3 regions of the Candidatus Palauibacter polyketidifaciens genome follow, and region 3 is predicted to be linked to each of the others. Evidence: riboswitches for the same ligand, from Rfam matches in the RefSeq annotation. Region 3 holds a riboswitch; each other region holds the start of a gene.
The links. Region 3 has a riboswitch for S-adenosylmethionine ahead of RN729_RS07905 (alpha/beta fold hydrolase). Riboswitches for the same ligand answer to the same signal wherever they lie in the genome.
Positions count from the first base shown of each region.

Region 1 (3,270 bases), on a different contig from region 3:
GGGACGCGGGCGATGTCGGGTTCCGCCGCGATGAGGTTCAGGAAGCGCGTCATCGCGGCCTCGGAGTCCAGGAGACCCTCGTCCATGTTCACGTCGAGGAGTTGCGCGCCGTTCAGCACCTGGTCGCGCGCGACCTCGACTGCTTCGTCGAAGGCGTCCTCACGGATCAGCCGCGCGAAGCGGGCCGAACCCGTGACGTTGGTGCGCTCGCCGATGTTCACGAACAGCGTGTCGGGCCGGATCGCGAGCGGCTCGAGACCCGAGAAGCGGGGCAGCGGATCGATCAGGGGCACGGGTCGCGGCGGCACACCGTTCATGCGCTCCGCGATCGCCCGGATGTGTTCCAGCTCCGTCCCGCAGCAGCCGCCGACGAGGTTGAGGAGCCCGCGATCCGCGAAATTGCCCAGCAGGTCGGACATATGGGCCGGCGTATCGTCGTATCCGCCGAACTCGTTCGGCAGGCCCGCGTTGGGGTGGCAGCCCACGGGAACGTCGGCCACGGCGGAGAGTTCCGCGACGTAGGGCTCGAGTTCCTCGGCTCCGAGCGCGCAGTTGAGACCGACGAAGAGGGGGTCGGCGTGACGGATCGAGAGCCAGAACGCCTCGACCGTCTGCCCCGAGAGCGTGCGTCCCGACAGGTCCGTGATCGTCCCCGACACGGCGATGGGGATCTCTTCGCCAAGCTCCGCGCCGACTTCGAGGATGCCGCAGATCGCGGCCTTCGCGTTGAGCGTGTCGAACACCGTCTCGACGAGCAGCACGTCGGCGCCGCCTTCCAGCAGCCCCTCCGCCTGCAGGCGGTACGCGGCGGCCAGTTCATCGAAGGTGACGGCGCGGAAGGCGGGGTCCTCCACGTCCGGAGAGAGGGACGCCGTCCGGTTCGTCGGACCCAGGCACCCGAGTACGAAGCGGGGACGGGTCGGGTCCCTGCGCGTGAAGTCGTCGGCGGCCCGGCGTGCGAGCCGCGCGGCCGCCACGTTGACTTCGCGGATCAGGTGCTCGTTGCCGTGTTCGGGCGAGATGCCGTAGTCCGCCTGGGAGATGGCCTGGGCGTTGAACGTGTTCGTCGTGATGAGATCGGCCCCGGCCTCCAGGTAGCTGCGGTGGAGGGACGCGATGTCGTCGGGACGGGTGACGCACAGCACGTCGTGGTTCCCGAACAGCGGCTGCGGATGGCCCGCGAGCGGGCCCGCGCGATAGGCCGCCTCGTCGAGGCCCAGCCGCTGGATCATCGTTCCCGTGCCGCCATCCATCAGGAGGATGCGCCGGTCGAGCGCCTCCCGAATCTGTGCGACGCGTTTTCTTCGGCCTTCGGACACGACGTTCACCCCAAAAAAAAGCCCGGTCGCCAAAGAATCGCGCCCGGGGCGTGGCTCTTTAGCGATTGTTTTGCGTGGCTGCAATCCGCCTCAAATCACCACGTCCGGATTCCCCCGGCAGACGCCAAACTAGCGCTCTCGCGGCGCCGACGAAACTTGGATCGGACTCCATTAAACGATGTCGCGGGAAGATGTGTCTGGCCTTACATGCAAAACTGGCGTCTGGCGAGCCGCGCGGTGCTCCTCTCCGCGGCTCTCGCGATAAACGGGGTGGGGTGGGGGCTTCACGGGCAGCAGGAGGGGCTCTCACCGCCCGAAGGACCCGAAGCGACCGTCTTCAGGGGAGGCGTGTATCCGGCGGCCGTGGACGCGGTGCGCCGCGAGGGCGCGCTCTCGATCGACGGCCGACTCGACGACCCGGCGTGGCAACCGGCCCCCATCATCACGGACTTCGTCCAGGGCGTCCCGCTGGAGGGAGCGGATCCGTCGGAGCCCACCGAGGTCCGGGTCGTGTTCGACGACGGCGCGATCTACGTCGCCGCCCGCTTGTACGAGAGCGACCCAAGCGTGATCCGGGCGCGTCTCACCCGCCGGGATGAACGGGGTTCCTTCGATTCCTTCAAGCTCTCCCTCGATCCGAACCGGGACGGGCTGACCGGCTACGAGTTCGAGGTCAGCGCCGCCGGCGCCGAGACGGACCGGTACCTGTTCGGCGATACGCAGGAAGACGTGAACTGGGACGCGATCTGGGACTCCGCGGTGCAGGTCGACGACCGAGGGTGGACGGTGGAGATGCGGATCCCGCTCTCCCAGATCCGCTACGAAGCCCGCCCCGGCATGCAGACGTGGGGCATCAACTTCGAGCGGCGGCGTCTCGAGACGAACGAAACGGACTACTTCGCCCTGCAGTCGCGCACGGCCCGGGGGCGAGTCAGCCAGTTCGGCACGATCGACGGCCTGCAACTCCCCCGATCGAGCCGGAGGTTCGAGGTCCGGCCCTTCGCCGTGTCCCAGTACCACACCGCCCCCGCGACGCCCGGGAACCCGCTGTTCGACGGCACCGAGATGGAGCCGCGCGGGGGGCTCGACATGAGCATGGGGATCGGCTCCGCCTTCAGCCTCGATGCGACGGTTTATCCCGACTTCGGCCAGGTGGAGGTGGACCCCGAGGTCATCAACCTCACGGCGTTCGAGACGTTTTTCCCGGAGAAGCGCCCCTTCTTCGTACGCGACGCGCAGATCTTCACCTTCGCCGGCTCGCGCGGCGGCCGCTTCGGTGGCGGCAAGGCGCTCTTCTTCAGCCGGCGGATCGGACGGGAACCGCGGGGATCCGGACCTTACGAGGCGGACTTTCACGACGAGCCCCACGTGACGTCGATCCTGGGGGCGGCGAAGCTCACGGGCAGAACCCGGAGTGGTCTCTCCGTAGGCGCCCTGGCGGCGGTCACCGGACAGGAGATGGGGCAGGCGTTTTTTGCCGAGGATGATTCCCTCGGAAGGTTCGTGGCCGAGCCCCAGGCCGAGCACGCGGTCGTTCGGCTGCAGCAGGATTTCCGCGGGGGCGCGAGCAAGATCGGCGTGATCGGCACCGGGCTCAAGCGGGAGCTCCCGGGAGACGGATCGTTCGATTTCCTCCCCTCCGAGGCGTTCAGTTTCGGGGTCGATTTCGAACACCAGTGGGGCGGACGCCGCGGCCGCGACTATCGTCTGTGGGGGTTCTACTCGGGCAGTCTGGTCCAGGGATCGAGCGATGCGCTCCTCCGGCTGCAGCGCAATCCCACGCATTACTTCCAGCGCCCCGACGCGACCTACCTGGCGGTCGACTCCACCGCTACTTCCATGTTCGGGAGCGACTGGCGGGTACAGCTCGAGAAGGAGGGCGAGCACTGGACCTGGGGCACATGGGCGGGCCAGCAGACACCGGGCTTCGAGGTCAACGACTTCGGTTTCC
Region 1 covers NZ_CANPVO010000039.1:112,216-115,485, forward strand. Annotated here, with positions in the region: gene metH (methionine synthase) at 1-1,319, opposite strand, end outside; SAM riboswitch at 1,358-1,431, opposite strand; gene RN729_RS11000 (DUF5916 domain-containing protein) at 1,527-3,270, shown strand, end outside.
Region 1: another riboswitch for S-adenosylmethionine. It lies ahead of metH (methionine synthase); the one in region 3 lies ahead of RN729_RS07905 (alpha/beta fold hydrolase).

Region 2 (3,270 bases), on a different contig from region 3:
CCGCCGCGGCCGACCATGCGAACGGAAATTGGCGGGACGAGACGATGATGCCGTTTGGCCCGCTCGACACGGAGATGGCCACGCTGTCGGACCAGGCGATCGGCAGATCCACGCTCGACGCGGAGAAGGGTGTGCCGCCGTCCCTCACGAGCGAGACCCGCGTCGTCGGGATTCCGTCGGACCCGCCGCGGTCCGTCCCGCTGGCGGACACCCAGCCGGCCGCGTCACGAGCAGCGGGCAGGCTCGGGTCGGGGCCGGTCCAGGCGGTCGCGCGGCATTGGTCATCGGAGAAGCGGATGATCCGCGGCTCATCCGCCCCCGCCATGCCCCCGTCGATGATCTCGATGACGGGCGCTCCTCCCGCCGCCGGGGTGCTCACGAACGCCGCTCCGAGCGGCGCGCGGATCCTCTCGGGGCACACGGCGCGTGCCTCGGCGTGGCGCGTCGATGCGACCCAGACCGTATCGCCACTCCAGAACAGGCTGGCATCCCCTCGCGGAGACAGCGCGCCGCCGCGAACGAGGATGTGCCCGGGCATTACGTGCCTGCCGGATTCGGTTAGCACCAGGCGGCCCGCCTGTGCGGACACGCGCCCGTTCGCCGCGATCCACGCCGTGCAGCAGATGGCGATCAAGCCCTTGTATGATCTGGCCCGTGGTCGTCGCATGTCCCCGTGCGTCTGCTCTCCGCCGTCGCCTTACGATCCACGCCTGACCTGGATCGGTTCACACGAGGGAAAAAACCGAAAGCCACGTGAGGCTCTCGACAATGTCAAAACCGATGGTTGGGTGTATCAAAAGTGTTGGTTGGCCGCCTGCGACCGCCCGAGGAGCGCCGGATCGTCCCGCTCGTGCGATCCGTTCCGACGGGGCGCGGGACGCTTTCGAGCGCTGGACCCGGAAGCGGGACAGGACGCCGTATTAGTTGACATCCGATGGCCACTCCCGTAAAACTGCCCGCACGACAACTCATCGAGACCGGCTGAGGGACAGGCCCGTTGACGCCGGGGCAACCTGCGGGAAGTGGCATTCCCGCAAAGGTGCCAACTCCTGCGGTGGACTCGCTTCCACCGTGAAGATGAACCGCCCGCCGCCCTTCGGGGCGGTAGCCGCAGTCACAGGGTGTCGAATCTCCGGAGTCCGATGAGGTACACTCGAGACTCGGAGAGGTCACCATGACCCACCGCTCTGCCGCTCGCGTTGCCTCGTCCCCCGTCACACGCGCTGTGCGGGCGGGGCTTGGCGTCGACACCGCCCATCGGGCGGTCATGCCACCGATCCATCTCTCCACGAACTTCGTCTTCGACGCGCCGGGCGTATACGCGAAGTACGACTACACCCGCACAGCCAACCCGACGCGGGATCTCGCGGCCGAAACGATCGCCGAACTCGAGGGAGGGTGCGGTGCCGTGATCACGTCGTCAGGAATGTCGGCCATCGCCGTGTCGACGCGCCTGCTTTCAGCGGGCGATCTGCTCCTGGCGCCTCGCGACTGCTACGGAGGCAGCCACCGCCTCTTCTCCGCCGAGGCGAACCGTGGCGGGTATCGCGTCGAGTTCATCGACCCGTGGGAGTCCGCATCGCTCGAACTCGCGCGCCGACTCCGGCCCCGGATGATCTGGATCGAGACGCCCAGCAACCCACGCCTGCGGATCACCGACATCGCCGCGTGGGTGCGAGTGGCGCGCGACATCGGGGCGATCTGCGTGGCCGACAACACCTTCCTCTCGCCCGTCAACCAGCGCCCGTTGGAGTTCGGCGCCGATCTCGTCGTGCACTCGACGACGAAGTTCCTGAACGGCCACGGAGACGTGGTGGGCGGGGCGGTGGTCGCCGCGGATGAGGATCTGCTCGAAGAAATCGCCTGGTGGACCAACGTCATGGGTGTGTCGGGGGCTCCGTTCGACTCGTATCTGACGCTCAGGGGAATGCGGACCCTCCACGCGCGCAGCTGCATGCACGAGGCGAACGCGCTCCGCATCGTGGATCTGCTGGACCGCAGCGACGTCGTCACGCGCGTCTATCACCCGAGCCTGCCCGATCACCCGGGGCACGATATCGCGCGGCGGCAGCAGACGGGGTGGGGCAGCCTCGTTTCGTTCGAACTGCGCGGCGGACGGGCGGCGGTGGACGCCTTCGTGGACGTGCTCGAGTACTTCGCCCTGGCCGAGTCGCTGGGTGGCGTCGAGAGCCTGGTCGCGCACCCCTGGACGATGACGCACGCGTCGATGGATGAACCCGCCCGCCGGGCGGCGGGGATCGGCGAGGGACTGCTCCGGTTGTCCGTGGGGATCGAGGCCTGTGAGGACCTGGAGGCCGATCTGAAGCGGGCACTCTCGGCGGCTGAGCGTCCGCCAGCGCGTGCCGCGCGGGTGCCCGCGGCTCAACGTTGACCGGGTGCCGCGCGTTCTCTAAGGTGCCGCCGCCGCGGCCGCTCTCGGGCGGTCCGGCGCGCCGATCCGCGGGACGGAAGGGGAGCCATGGCAAACCAGGTCGATGCCGGACGATCCAGGCGCCGCATGCGCTTGCTGTCCGGAGTCCTGGTCGCCCTTTCGCTCGTCGTCGTCGGCCTCGCGGAGGGTACGCATTCACACGACGACGCGGCCGATTCCCCGGCGGCGTGTTCGATCTGCGAACTGGCGCACAAGGCGGACCCCGTGGTGTCCTCGGCGACGCCGACCGTCATCGAACCGCGTCTCGTGCCGGCTCCGGCGCTTCGGGGGCACCGGCTGAATGCCCGGGCCGCCCATCTCTCCCCCCACCGTAGCCGGGCTCCTCCGCTTCCCATCTCTCTGTAGCGAAAGTCTGTAGCGAAGCCGCACTGCCGGTCCGGAGACCGGCAGGAGACTTGTCGCCCGCGCCGGTGACGGCGCGGCCAACGCGAGAGATGGAGATCCATGCAGACCGCCGAATCGGGAGCGGGACAACCGCCCCTTCTCGAGGCCCGCGGGCTCAGCAAGCGCTATGGTGCCACGCAGGCCCTCGATTCACTCGACCTGGCCATCGAGCCGGGAGAGGTCTACTGCCTCCTCGGCCCCAACGGGGCGGGGAAGACCACGACGATCAACCTTTTCCTGGGCTTCGTGCCGCCCTCCGGAGGCCAGGCCCTGGTGTCCGGCATGGACGTGTCGACCCACGACCGCGAGACGAAGCGCCGGCTCGCCTACATCCCGGAACAGGTGATGCTGTACCGCAACCTCAGCGGGCTCGAGAACCTCGAGTACTTCGCCGCCCTGGGCGGGAAGGGGTCGCTGGGGCGGGAACGCCTCGC
Region 2 covers NZ_CANPVO010000042.1:6,335-9,604, reverse strand. Annotated here, with positions in the region: gene RN729_RS11650 (hypothetical protein) at 1-634, opposite strand, end outside; SAM riboswitch class I at 966-1,084, shown strand; gene metB (cystathionine gamma-synthase) at 1,175-2,392, shown strand; gene RN729_RS11640 (hypothetical protein) at 2,480-2,797, shown strand; gene RN729_RS11635 (ABC transporter ATP-binding protein) at 2,897-3,270, shown strand, end outside.
Region 2: another riboswitch for S-adenosylmethionine. It lies ahead of metB (cystathionine gamma-synthase); the one in region 3 lies ahead of RN729_RS07905 (alpha/beta fold hydrolase).

Region 3 (3,270 bases):
GTGTTCCGCGCTGGCCACCGGATCCGGCTTCAGATCACGAGCAGCTGCTTCCCCCGCTTCAGCCGCAACCTCAACACGGGAGAGGACGTGGGGACCGGCACGCGCATGCGGACGGCCCGCAACACGGTCCTGCACTCCGCCGCATATCCTTCATGCGTGCGGCTTCCCGTCGCGACGGCGCCATTCGGCTGAGCGTCGCCGCCGGGCTGGGCGTCGCCTCGCCGGCATCGTCATTTTGCCGGCATCGCCGCCTCCCCGGCGTCAGAGCGAGGCTCGAAGGGCTTCCTCGTAGTCGGGCGCGTGTAGCAGGAAGGCGTCGTGCCCGGCGTCCGAGTTCAGAATCCGCAGGTGCGAGGGCGCGCCGATCCGATTTGCGGTCTCCCGGAGCAGCCAGGGCGGCACCAGCGTGTCCTCCTCCCACCCGATGAGCCAGGCGGGGACGCCGAGTTCCTCCGGACGCAGGTCGCACAGATCGACCGAAGCCGACAGCGTCAGAAAGGTCTCCGCCGGGAACCGATCCGCAAACTCCCGTCCCCGTTCCTCCAGGTAGCGGCCAACGGCGTAGACCGGGGCGCCATCCTCCCACTCCCAGTCGTGCGGGAAGCGGGCGTCGAGCCCGGCCGCCGACTTGTAGGTCGTGAACGCCAGCGCCCTGGCGAGAGCCACGCCTTCGCTCCCCCGGCCGTGCCGGAGCGCGAACTCGACGATCCACCGTTGCACCGCGTGTATTCCGATGGCCTGCGGATGGCCGCGGTGCGCCGCGCCGATCAGAACGACGCCGCCAACACGGGCGGGATGGCGGACCCCCATCGCCAGCGCGACCATCCCCCCGTACGAGGCGCCCAGCATGCGGTGGGCCCGTTCGACGCCGAGGTGGCGCAGCACAACCGCCACGGCCTCCGCCTGATCGCCGGGCGTGATGTGAATCCGGTCCGGCGAAAGACCCTTCGAAGGGTCGGCGAACTCCGTCGACTCGAACGTCCCGGGAGACCCGAGGAAGTCGATCGCGAGCAGCCGCCAGCGGTTGGTATCGATGGCCAGATCCGGGCCCACCAGCTTCCGCCACCAGCCGGGCGCTGGATCCAGGACGTTCGCGCAGACGTGGCGGTCGGCGGAGATCCCCCCCATGGCGACGAGCAGCGGCGCGCCCTCGGGCCCGGCGAGCTCGTAGCGCACCCGGAAGCGAGCGTCGACCCCGGCCGCGAATTCCGGCCTCCACTCCGCCGGCATCGCGACGGCACCCCTCCGACCCTCCGGCAGCACGGCGTTCAATCGGCTTCTCCATGTTTTGCGCGACGCCAACTCCGGAGCAGCCGACCGACCCGTGCGGGTGCGACGCTCATCTCTCGGATCCCCGTTCAAGGGTCCGCAGGAGTTGGCACCGCTGGGCTGCGCGTGAACGCGCGTGCCCCGGTTGCCCCGGCTTCAAAGGGCCCGTCCCTCAGCCGGTCTCGATGAGTAGCGGCCGAACCTGGCGGCTTCGGCAGCGGAGGTCAACTTGACGCGCGGCCCACGACCCTGTAGCCTCTGCGCCCTCAACGCTCATCGAGACCGGTCGAGGGACAGGCCCGAAGACACCGGGGCAACCTGTGGAAGGTGGCTCTTCCACTGATGTGCCAACTCCTGCGACGGATGTGATCCGTTGGTAGATGAGTCGCCCGCCGCGCTTCGTTAGCACGGCAGCTGTCGTTTCCAGGGCGTCGCTTCTCCGGAGTCCGCTGAGTGTGAATCGAGACTCGGGGAGGCGTTTCATTGCGCGAAGTTCGCCGCGTTCACGTACTCAAATTCGGCTCATCCGTGCTGGCGCGTCCGGCCGCGTACCGGTCGGTGGCCGAGGAGATCCGGGCCGAAGTCGCCGGTGGCGCGAACGTCGTCGCGGTCGTGTCGGCCATGGGTGACACAACCGACGATCTGCTCGCCGCGGCGCGCGAAGTCGCTCCGTCGCTCCCGGACGATCTCATGGGGTCGCTTCTGGCGACGGGCGAAGAAGCGTCCGTCGCCCTGCTCCGCCTCGCGCTGGCGACGGCCGGCGTGCGCGCCGTGGGCATGTCGTTCTGGCACCTGCCCGTCCGCACGCAGGGTCCGCTGGGATCCGCCGATCCGGTGGCGGTGGATGCCCGCCGGATCGAGACGACCTTCGCGGCCCACGATGCGATCGTCCTTCCCGGGTTCGTGGGCGTCGACGAGACCGGGGTGACGTCGCTGCTGGGGAGGGGAGGATCCGATCTCACGGCCCTCTTCCTGGGCCACGCGCTCGGCGCGACAGAGGTTCGCCTCGTGAAGGATGTGGACGGGATCTTCCCGGCCGATCCGAAGCGGTTCCCCGACATCGCGCCGCTGCGCACGGCGACGTGGAGAGAGGCCCGGCGGACGGCCGGTGGCGTCGTCCAGGACCGGGCGCTGCGTTTCGCCGAAGACCACCGAATCCCGTTCCGCGTCGCGGCCCCCGGCGGCACCGGCACGTGGGTCGGCCGGCACGACCCGGCACATGACCGCAACAGCGGCCGGAAAGCGAGCGCCCGATGCGCATGACCCGTCGGTTGGACGAACGCCTGCCGGTCGCCGTCCTGGGCGCGACCGGGATCGTCGGACAGCGGCTGATCCGGATGCTGGACGGGCACCCCTCCCTCCGGCTCGCCTCCGTCGCGGCATCGGAGAGGCGCGCGGGCGAGAGGTACGGCAACGCCGTCCGTTGGAGCCTCGGCGGCGACCCGCCCCCGGAGGCGGCCGGACTGCCGCTCCGCGTCGTCACGGACCCACCGGAATGCCGGATCGTGCTGTCCGCGCTTCCGTCGGGGGTGGCGCGCGAACTCGAGCCGGCGCTCGCGGAGGCCGGGCACATCGTGAGCACGAACGCCTCGGTTCACCGGCTGAGGGCGGACGTGCCGCTGCTGGTGCCGGAGGTCAACCCGCAGGCGCTGGCCCTCACCGCCGAACAACCCTGGTCGGAAGGGGGAGGCCGGCTCGTCGCCAACCCGAACTGCGTGGTTGCGGGACTGGCGCTGGCCCTCGCCCCGCTGCACGACGCCTTCGGGATCGAGGCCGCCACGGTCGTCACCCTCCAGGCGGTGACCGGCGGCGGCCTGACCGGAGTCGGTTCCGTCCAGATCGGGGGAAACGCCATCCCCTGGATCCCCGGCGAGGAAGAGAAGATCGAACCGGAACTCAACAAGATCCTGGGGTCGGAGATCGCCGTGGCGGTGAGCGTCAATCGAGTCGCGGTGCTTGACGGCCACACGGCGAACGTGTTCCTGAAGTTCGCGTCCCCGG
Region 3 covers NZ_CANPVO010000025.1:34,291-37,560, forward strand. Annotated here, with positions in the region: gene RN729_RS07900 (CocE/NonD family hydrolase) at 1-192, shown strand, start outside; gene RN729_RS07905 (alpha/beta fold hydrolase) at 262-1,263, opposite strand; SAM riboswitch class I at 1,337-1,461, opposite strand; SAM riboswitch class I at 1,540-1,656, shown strand; gene RN729_RS07910 (hypothetical protein) at 1,753-2,532, shown strand; gene asd (aspartate-semialdehyde dehydrogenase) at 2,529-3,270, shown strand, end outside.